2 regions of the Alkalibacterium sp. m-11 genome follow, and region 1 is predicted to be linked to the other one. Evidence: riboswitches for the same ligand, from Rfam matches in the RefSeq annotation. Region 1 holds a riboswitch; the other holds the start of a gene.

What was found. Region 1 has a riboswitch for lysine ahead of ACYQ2O_RS01575 (aspartate kinase). Riboswitches for the same ligand answer to the same signal wherever they lie in the genome.
Region 2: another riboswitch for lysine. It lies ahead of ACYQ2O_RS08340 (Na+/H+ antiporter NhaC family protein); the one in region 1 lies ahead of ACYQ2O_RS01575 (aspartate kinase).

The regions. Positions count from the first base shown of each region.
Region 1 covers NZ_BAAGIR010000006.1:42,551-45,975, reverse strand. The annotation lists gene ACYQ2O_RS01580 (DeoR/GlpR family DNA-binding transcription regulator) at 97-849, opposite strand; lysine riboswitch at 1,070-1,249, shown strand; gene ACYQ2O_RS01575 (aspartate kinase) at 1,360-2,562, shown strand; gene ACYQ2O_RS01570 (aspartate-semialdehyde dehydrogenase) at 3,062-3,425, shown strand, end outside.
Region 2 covers NZ_BAAGIR010000078.1:101-3,525, forward strand. The annotation lists partial or broken gene ACYQ2O_RS08330 (helix-turn-helix domain-containing protein) at 1-160, opposite strand, end outside; gene ACYQ2O_RS08335 (hypothetical protein) at 239-391, shown strand; gene ACYQ2O_RS08340 (Na+/H+ antiporter NhaC family protein) at 428-2,059, opposite strand; lysine riboswitch at 2,137-2,304, opposite strand; gene ACYQ2O_RS08345 (nucleoside 2-deoxyribosyltransferase) at 2,494-2,997, opposite strand; gene ACYQ2O_RS08350 (SDR family oxidoreductase) at 3,372-3,425, opposite strand, start outside.

The DNA.
Region 1 (3,425 bases):
TATAAAGCTGTTTAATCCAGACAAGGATTGGATTATATTACCTTCATCGACAGAAATCATCATACGAGCAACGAGAAATTTGGGAAACATAATTTTTCATAGATTATTGGGAGTTACCACTTTAGTTAATTCTGCGACTGTTCTATGTTCTTCTGCAAGAGATGTGGTAATGACTGCACAATCGTCTATGTCTGCCACTTTAGCAAACGTGACTTCATTAAATTTAGTCGGGTCTGCTAATACATACGTCGCATTTGACTGTCGGATGGCTTTTTTCTTCACAGCTGCCTCTTCAACATCCGGTGTAGTAAAGCCTGCTTCTGGATCGACACCATTCATACCCAAGAATGCTTTGGTAAAATGGTATTCTCCCAGCTGATCTGCCGCAACTGATCCGATGACCGCTTTTGTCCGTTTCTTAATGCGCCCGCCGATAAGTATCGCTTCGATCTGGTAATCGGCCAGACGTGCTGCATGGGGCACACCATTCGTTACTACCGTAATATCCTTATCCGCAAGCAGTGGTATCATCTCATAGGTTGTCGATCCTGCGTCCAGAAAAACCACCTCATGTTCTTCAATCAGTGCAATTGCTTTTCTGGCTATCGCCTGCTTCTCATGAGTGTTTTTGACTGTTTTGTCTTCCATTGATGCCTCATCAGTCGGCTGACGCTTTCTTCTGGCTCCTCCATGAATACGTACCAGCCTGTCCTGATTTTCAAGCTCGGTCAAGTCCCGTCTAATTGTGGATTCAGAATGGTTAAGTTGATCGATCAGTTCTTGTACTGTGATCGTATTTTTTTCATTCAGCACCTTCAGTATATAAGCATATCTGTCTTCTGTAAGCACTTACCTCACCTCTTCACTATTGAATTTTAACATATAAAACGGTCACAAACAATATTAAACGGTCACTTTCAACCAAAACCATTCATAGTTACATAATGACTGAACTACTAGTCGATTGTTCTCTCTAGAAAATGCAATTAATTCAAAATAACATTTTACATCTCTAAGCATATTTGATAAGCTATTAATCAGGAACATTAAATTTATACAATTAAAGATTAGAACTGGATGAGGCGCGGAAATCATGAGTACTTATTTCATAAAGACCTGTAAGTCTGAAATAAGGAAAGGGAAATCTGCCGAAATGACTTATTATTTACAGAGGATAAGTTGTTGGGTTGCATATGAACAATATGCAGACTGCCGCATAGCGTGTGCTTAACGGAGTGCTTCCACTTGTTTATGATAGGTTATTTAAAACAAGTCGGCATTCCCGGCTTGTTTTTTTTATAGTCAAAAAGCTGCACGGTTGAAGCCGTCCGTTTTATCCAATCTGATAAAGGAGCGCCTATGAAAAGAAGTGTACTAAAGTTCGGTGGATCAAGTGTGGCCGACTTCTCAAAAATAAAAAATATTGCGCAGTACATTAAGGAGCGTGTAGAAGCTGACGAGCAGCTAGTTGTCGTTGTCTCTGCTATGGGAAAGACTACTGACCAGCTTCTGGCATCAGTTAATGAACTGACATCTAAACCGAATGACAAAGACCTAGCGATGCTTCTGACGACAGGTGAACAGCAGACCATCTCTTTCCTGTCGCTGGCACTCAATGATCTGAACGTCAACGCCAAACCGCTCACAGGCTACCAGGCCGGCATCGAAACGATTGGTAAACACCTTAAAAGTAAGATTTCATCAATCAAGACTGATCTGCTTGAACAGTTGTTTGAAGAGCAGAACATACTGATTGTAGCCGGATTTCAAGGATTCAATAAGGCCGGTGAACTGACGACCCTTGGCAGAGGCGGATCCGACACGACCGCTGTTGCCATTGCATCCGCCCTTGACTGCCCATGTGAGATTTACACCGATGTGACTGGAGTCTTTTCTACAGATCCTCGTGTCTATCCTGAAGCCAAGAGATGGGACACGATCTCTTTTGAAGAAATGATGGAAATGTCAGCTCTTGGTGCCGGTGTACTGGAGACTAGAAGCGTGGAACTGGCCAATAATCACAATATCCCTATTTATCTTGGAAAAACACTCTCTAATGAGAAAGGAACATGGATCGTGCCGAATGATCAAATGCTCGAAAGAAAAGCCGTGACAGGTGTAGCTCTGGATAAAGAGATGGCTCACGTCACTATCACCTACCCTAACGAAAGTCAGTCCTTCCTGCATGACTTGTTCATCAAACTGGAAGAAGCTGAAATCAATATCGATATGATTTCTCAGATTCAGAATCAGGATGGCCTTCAGCTGTCATTTACATTCAAGGAATCTGAAGAAAGAGAACTGAACGAACTGTTCGACTCGCTTAAGTCGGATTATGATCATCTCTATGTTAAAATCGAAACAACTTACTGCAAAGTATCAGTCATCGGGGCAGGAATGAGAGACATGACTGGTATCGCATCAAAAATTTTTAAGACTTTGATAGAATCTGATATCCCCTTCTATCAGGTCACTACATCAGAAATTAGTGTCTCCTATGTAGTCGATGGAGAAAACGGTGAAAAAGCCACACGTATACTCTGTCAGACATTTGATTTATAAGAAAAGCTTCACGTACCGCTAAGCCTCGACAAGAAAATACCTTAGTATCTGTTCGAGCTTCAGCTCTTACAGATATACTTGAGATCGACCGAGCGATAGCGAGTAGACCTTACAAGTTGTAGTGCTTTAGCACGTACAACTATTGTTGTGATCGACCGAGCGATAGCGAGTAGACCTTACAAGTTGTAGTGCTTTAGCACGTACAACTATTGTTGAGATCGACCGAGCGATAGCGAGTAGAGGAAATGTGCCCCGAATTGCTGTGACTCTAGCATTTCCAATGCGTAGAGACAGAGTATGCGGAAGAAGAGCATCCTGCGCAATGGGTACATTTATCTTTTTCTCGAGAGGCTGGTACGTCCTTACAAGTTGTAGTGCTTCAGCACGTACAACTATTGTTGTGATCGACCGACCAACGGGAGTAGTTAAGCTAGACAACACTTCAACACTTTGAAACTTATTTTTTGATTTATAAGAATTGCGAAAGGATGATTTAACTATGGTATCACTAGCTCTAGTCGGAGCGACCGGCTTAGTCGGTCAGACCATGCTTCAGCTCCTGGACGAGGAATTAATTCCTTTTGATTCCCTTACCCTGTATTCATCAGCCCGTTCAGCTGGAAAAGAAGTAACCTTTAAAGGAAACACGTATATAGTAGAAGAACTGACAGAAGAACACGTCAGAAACAGTCAGTATGATTACGTGTTGATGTCTGCCGGAGGAGGAACAAGTCTCGAGTACGCTCCTATCTTTGAAGAAACAGGTGCAGTCATCATTGATAACTCGAGTGCCTGGAGAATGGATGATTCAGTAGACCTGGTCGTTCCTGAGGTCAACCGCGCATCACTGAAGCGTAAGCTGA
Region 2 (3,425 bases), on a different contig from region 1:
AGGAATTGTAGCTCAGTCCTTTGCCCGAGCTTTCGTACAGCTCGTTCCATTTTGCAAGGAAATGGTTGAAGACGAACCGACTGCACCCAATCGTCTTCGCAATCAGGATTTCCTGCTCTTTGTTCGGGTAGATGCGGAACTTATAGGCTTTGTGTCTCATTGATTTCCACCCCCTTTAAATGATATACTTATTGTATCATTTTAGATATTATTTGTATATCATTAAGGAGTGAAAACAATGGAAAAGCAATCAGTTATTTTACGATTTCCGAAGACATTGCTCGATAGGGTGGACAAGTACAAAGAGCAGAAAGGGTTCGGTACTCGTACTCAAACAATTTTTCACTTGATTCAAACAGCACTCGAACAATCGGACAATCGGGACGGCTAAAGCCACCCCGTGTCCGAAGCCGATTCATCCCCCACTTTACACTTCGTAAGAAGTGGGGGTCTTCTCGGCTATTTTAGATAAAACGGAAATGACCGCTATGGCAATTGCATAAGGCAGCTGCGTGTTGACGTGGTCGAGCAGATTCGACCCTGCTCCCCTTGACGATAGAATGGTCGTATCTGAAATCGGTGAAGCGTGGTCCCCAAAGATTGCACCGGTCAGTACGGCTCCAGCTGACATAACGATGAAGTCGGCATTTCCAGGATCCATAGCAGTTGCCAGAGGAATAGCCAGCGGCATCAGGATACCCATTGTACCGTATGACGTCCCTGTCGCAAATGAAATGACAGCTCCCAGAAGGAAGATGACTGTCGGCAGCAGGAATGCTGGAAGTGTATCACTTAACAGCGACACAAGGTAGTCTGCAGTTCCGAGTTCACCCATCACGCCTGAAAGAGACCAAGCCAGTAATAATATGACACCAGTGATCATAAGGGTCTTCATTCCGGATACCCATATATCGATTCCTTTGCCAAAACTGAAATGACCTTTAATGACACCCATTACAAGGGCAATAATGCTGGCGATCAGTGCAGCCTGGAACAGGACGACAGATGCATCAGATGTACCAAATGTTTCTCTTAATGCAACAAATGAGAAAGGAGCATTCTGAACAGTCTGAATAAGTGCAGTGTTGTCTGAAGCTAGAATAGCCTGACGCCCGTCTGTGTAGAAACCGATAAAACTGAATAAAATCAGTGCACCGATTGGAACAAGCGCACTCCAGATCGATGGAGTACCTTTGGCTACAACTTCCAGTTCTTCTTCCTCACTCTCAAGCGTTGCTCCTTGAGCGATCAGTTGATGTGTATCTCGTGCACGTTCCTGAGCTTTTTTCATTGGACCGAACTCACGTAGAGTCATTGAGGTCAGAGCAACGAAAAAGAGCATCAGAATATTGTAGAAGCGGTATGGAATCGTCTGAAGGAAGACGCCATACGCATTTACTTCCTGACCGATCGACAGATACGCATCATTGATCAGTCCGACTTCATAGCCGATCCAGGTAGAAATAAGAGCGATCCCGGCAATTGGTGCGGCTGTTGCATCAATCAAGAATGCCAGACGTTCGCGGGAAATCTTCATTTTATCTGAAACAGGACGCATGATCGGTCCGACTATAAGCGCATTGGCGTAATCATCAAAGAAGATCAGTAGGCCCAGAGTCCATGTGATCAGCTGAGTACTGATCGGTCCTTTAGCCTTTTTAGCCAGAGCTTCGGCGATAGCTCGAGCGCCACCAGAACTGGTGATCAGAGCAATCAGCCCCCCAATAACCAGAACCTGCAGAATGATTCCCGCATTCCAGGGATCAGCCAATGAGTTCAGGATGTAATCAATGATATCCGTAAATCCGAAAATGATACCGGTCAAGATATTTGCTCCACCTGCATACTGAGCAATGATCGTTCCGGAAAACACACCCAGAAACAGTGACAGGACCACATTTTTTGTAAGGAAAGCCAAAGCGATAGCAACAAGAGGCGGAATCAGTGTGACTGCTCCAAGTTTTGAAGCCATGCTCCCTCCTGTTTCAGCTGCAGATACGGTGCTGGGGGTAAAACTGACCAGTCCGATTAATATAAACCATTGTAATTTTCTTTTCATGATATATCTCCATTTCTATTATTTATAAATAGAAAAAAGCACCCAGGAACACGCCCCTGAATGCTTGAAAAAACATTGACTAGGATAGTGCTCCACGTAAACGTGACAGTCATACGCCTGTTAAACGTATGCCCAGGAGAACCGGTTAACCACCTGATTCCCTTCGGCAAAGAACCCTTTCGTGACTGGTCAGCGGGTGTCCCCTCTCAGTCCTTACTCTTTTTCTTCGCGCCTCTATCTTTTCTATTTATACAACGCTTATTAGTCTACACGTTTCCAGCATGTTTTTCAACCGGATTTTTATTAATTCTGATGAGTCATGTCTCAGAAAACGTTTTATCATTGGTAAGACAGACCGGCAGCGGTCTGTCCACATTATTGAACACAAGATTAATCTTGCTTGATTTTCATTCTGGAGAACAGTCAGGTTGTTTTTAGACTGATTTCTGATCACTCGTCATCCATTCCTTCAGCATGTCGATCAGCTCGTCACTGCTTCTGACAATTTGCCCCCTTTGCTTGACCAGACCGACTGTGTAGAGATTGATATATGAAAATGGAGACTCGGCTATTTCATCCAGTGCCTCAATTTTCTCTTTATTGTTTCCTGCTCCTTGTCGAATATCAGTGTAAATCCCAATGATTGGTTTTTCCAGTGCATAGAAGTATCCGATCTCTGACGCGACTCCGGCATCGACTGTGACGCCGTCGAGTACAGCAACTAAGATGTCGGCTTTTTTCAAGTACGCATTGTCTCCATCGGCGATCTGGATGCTGCTGGCATAATTGCTCTTGTCATTGATCGCCGCGTTCTCCTGAGGCAGATAGACGTCAATATTCTCCTCAAATGCTTCTCTGATTTTATTGACGACGTATGTATTGTAGTGCTGCTCCATTTCAGTGAACAGTGGCGAGGCGAAATATAGGTGTTTGGTCATTTGACTAGTCCTTTCCTTTTTCGGCTGAATTTGTTTTAAGAAATGTGTTAAGACCTTGTACTGTGAAACAGGTCGGGTCCTCCAGCCTTTTTATAATTCCGTTTCACTCTAGTTTAACACAATTTTCCGACGTGAACTGCCTTATTCCTGTGCTTGAATCGAGTTCAGTAAGGAGATGAGCGGCTGAACTAAACCGTACTGGAATCGAGTCGAGTTCAGATAGGGATAACTCGTGTAAACTTTATTTTCATAGCCTATCAGTGGAGTTCAATCGATAAACCTATTCTGAACTAGAGCGTGTTTTCGGATTCTCAACATATAGAAAAGACCCGTCTTCATTAATGGAGAAACGGGTCTCTAGTCTATTTATCCTGCTAATACGACTTGCTCATTGCTCCATCGACAAGGATGGTCTGTCCTGAGACATA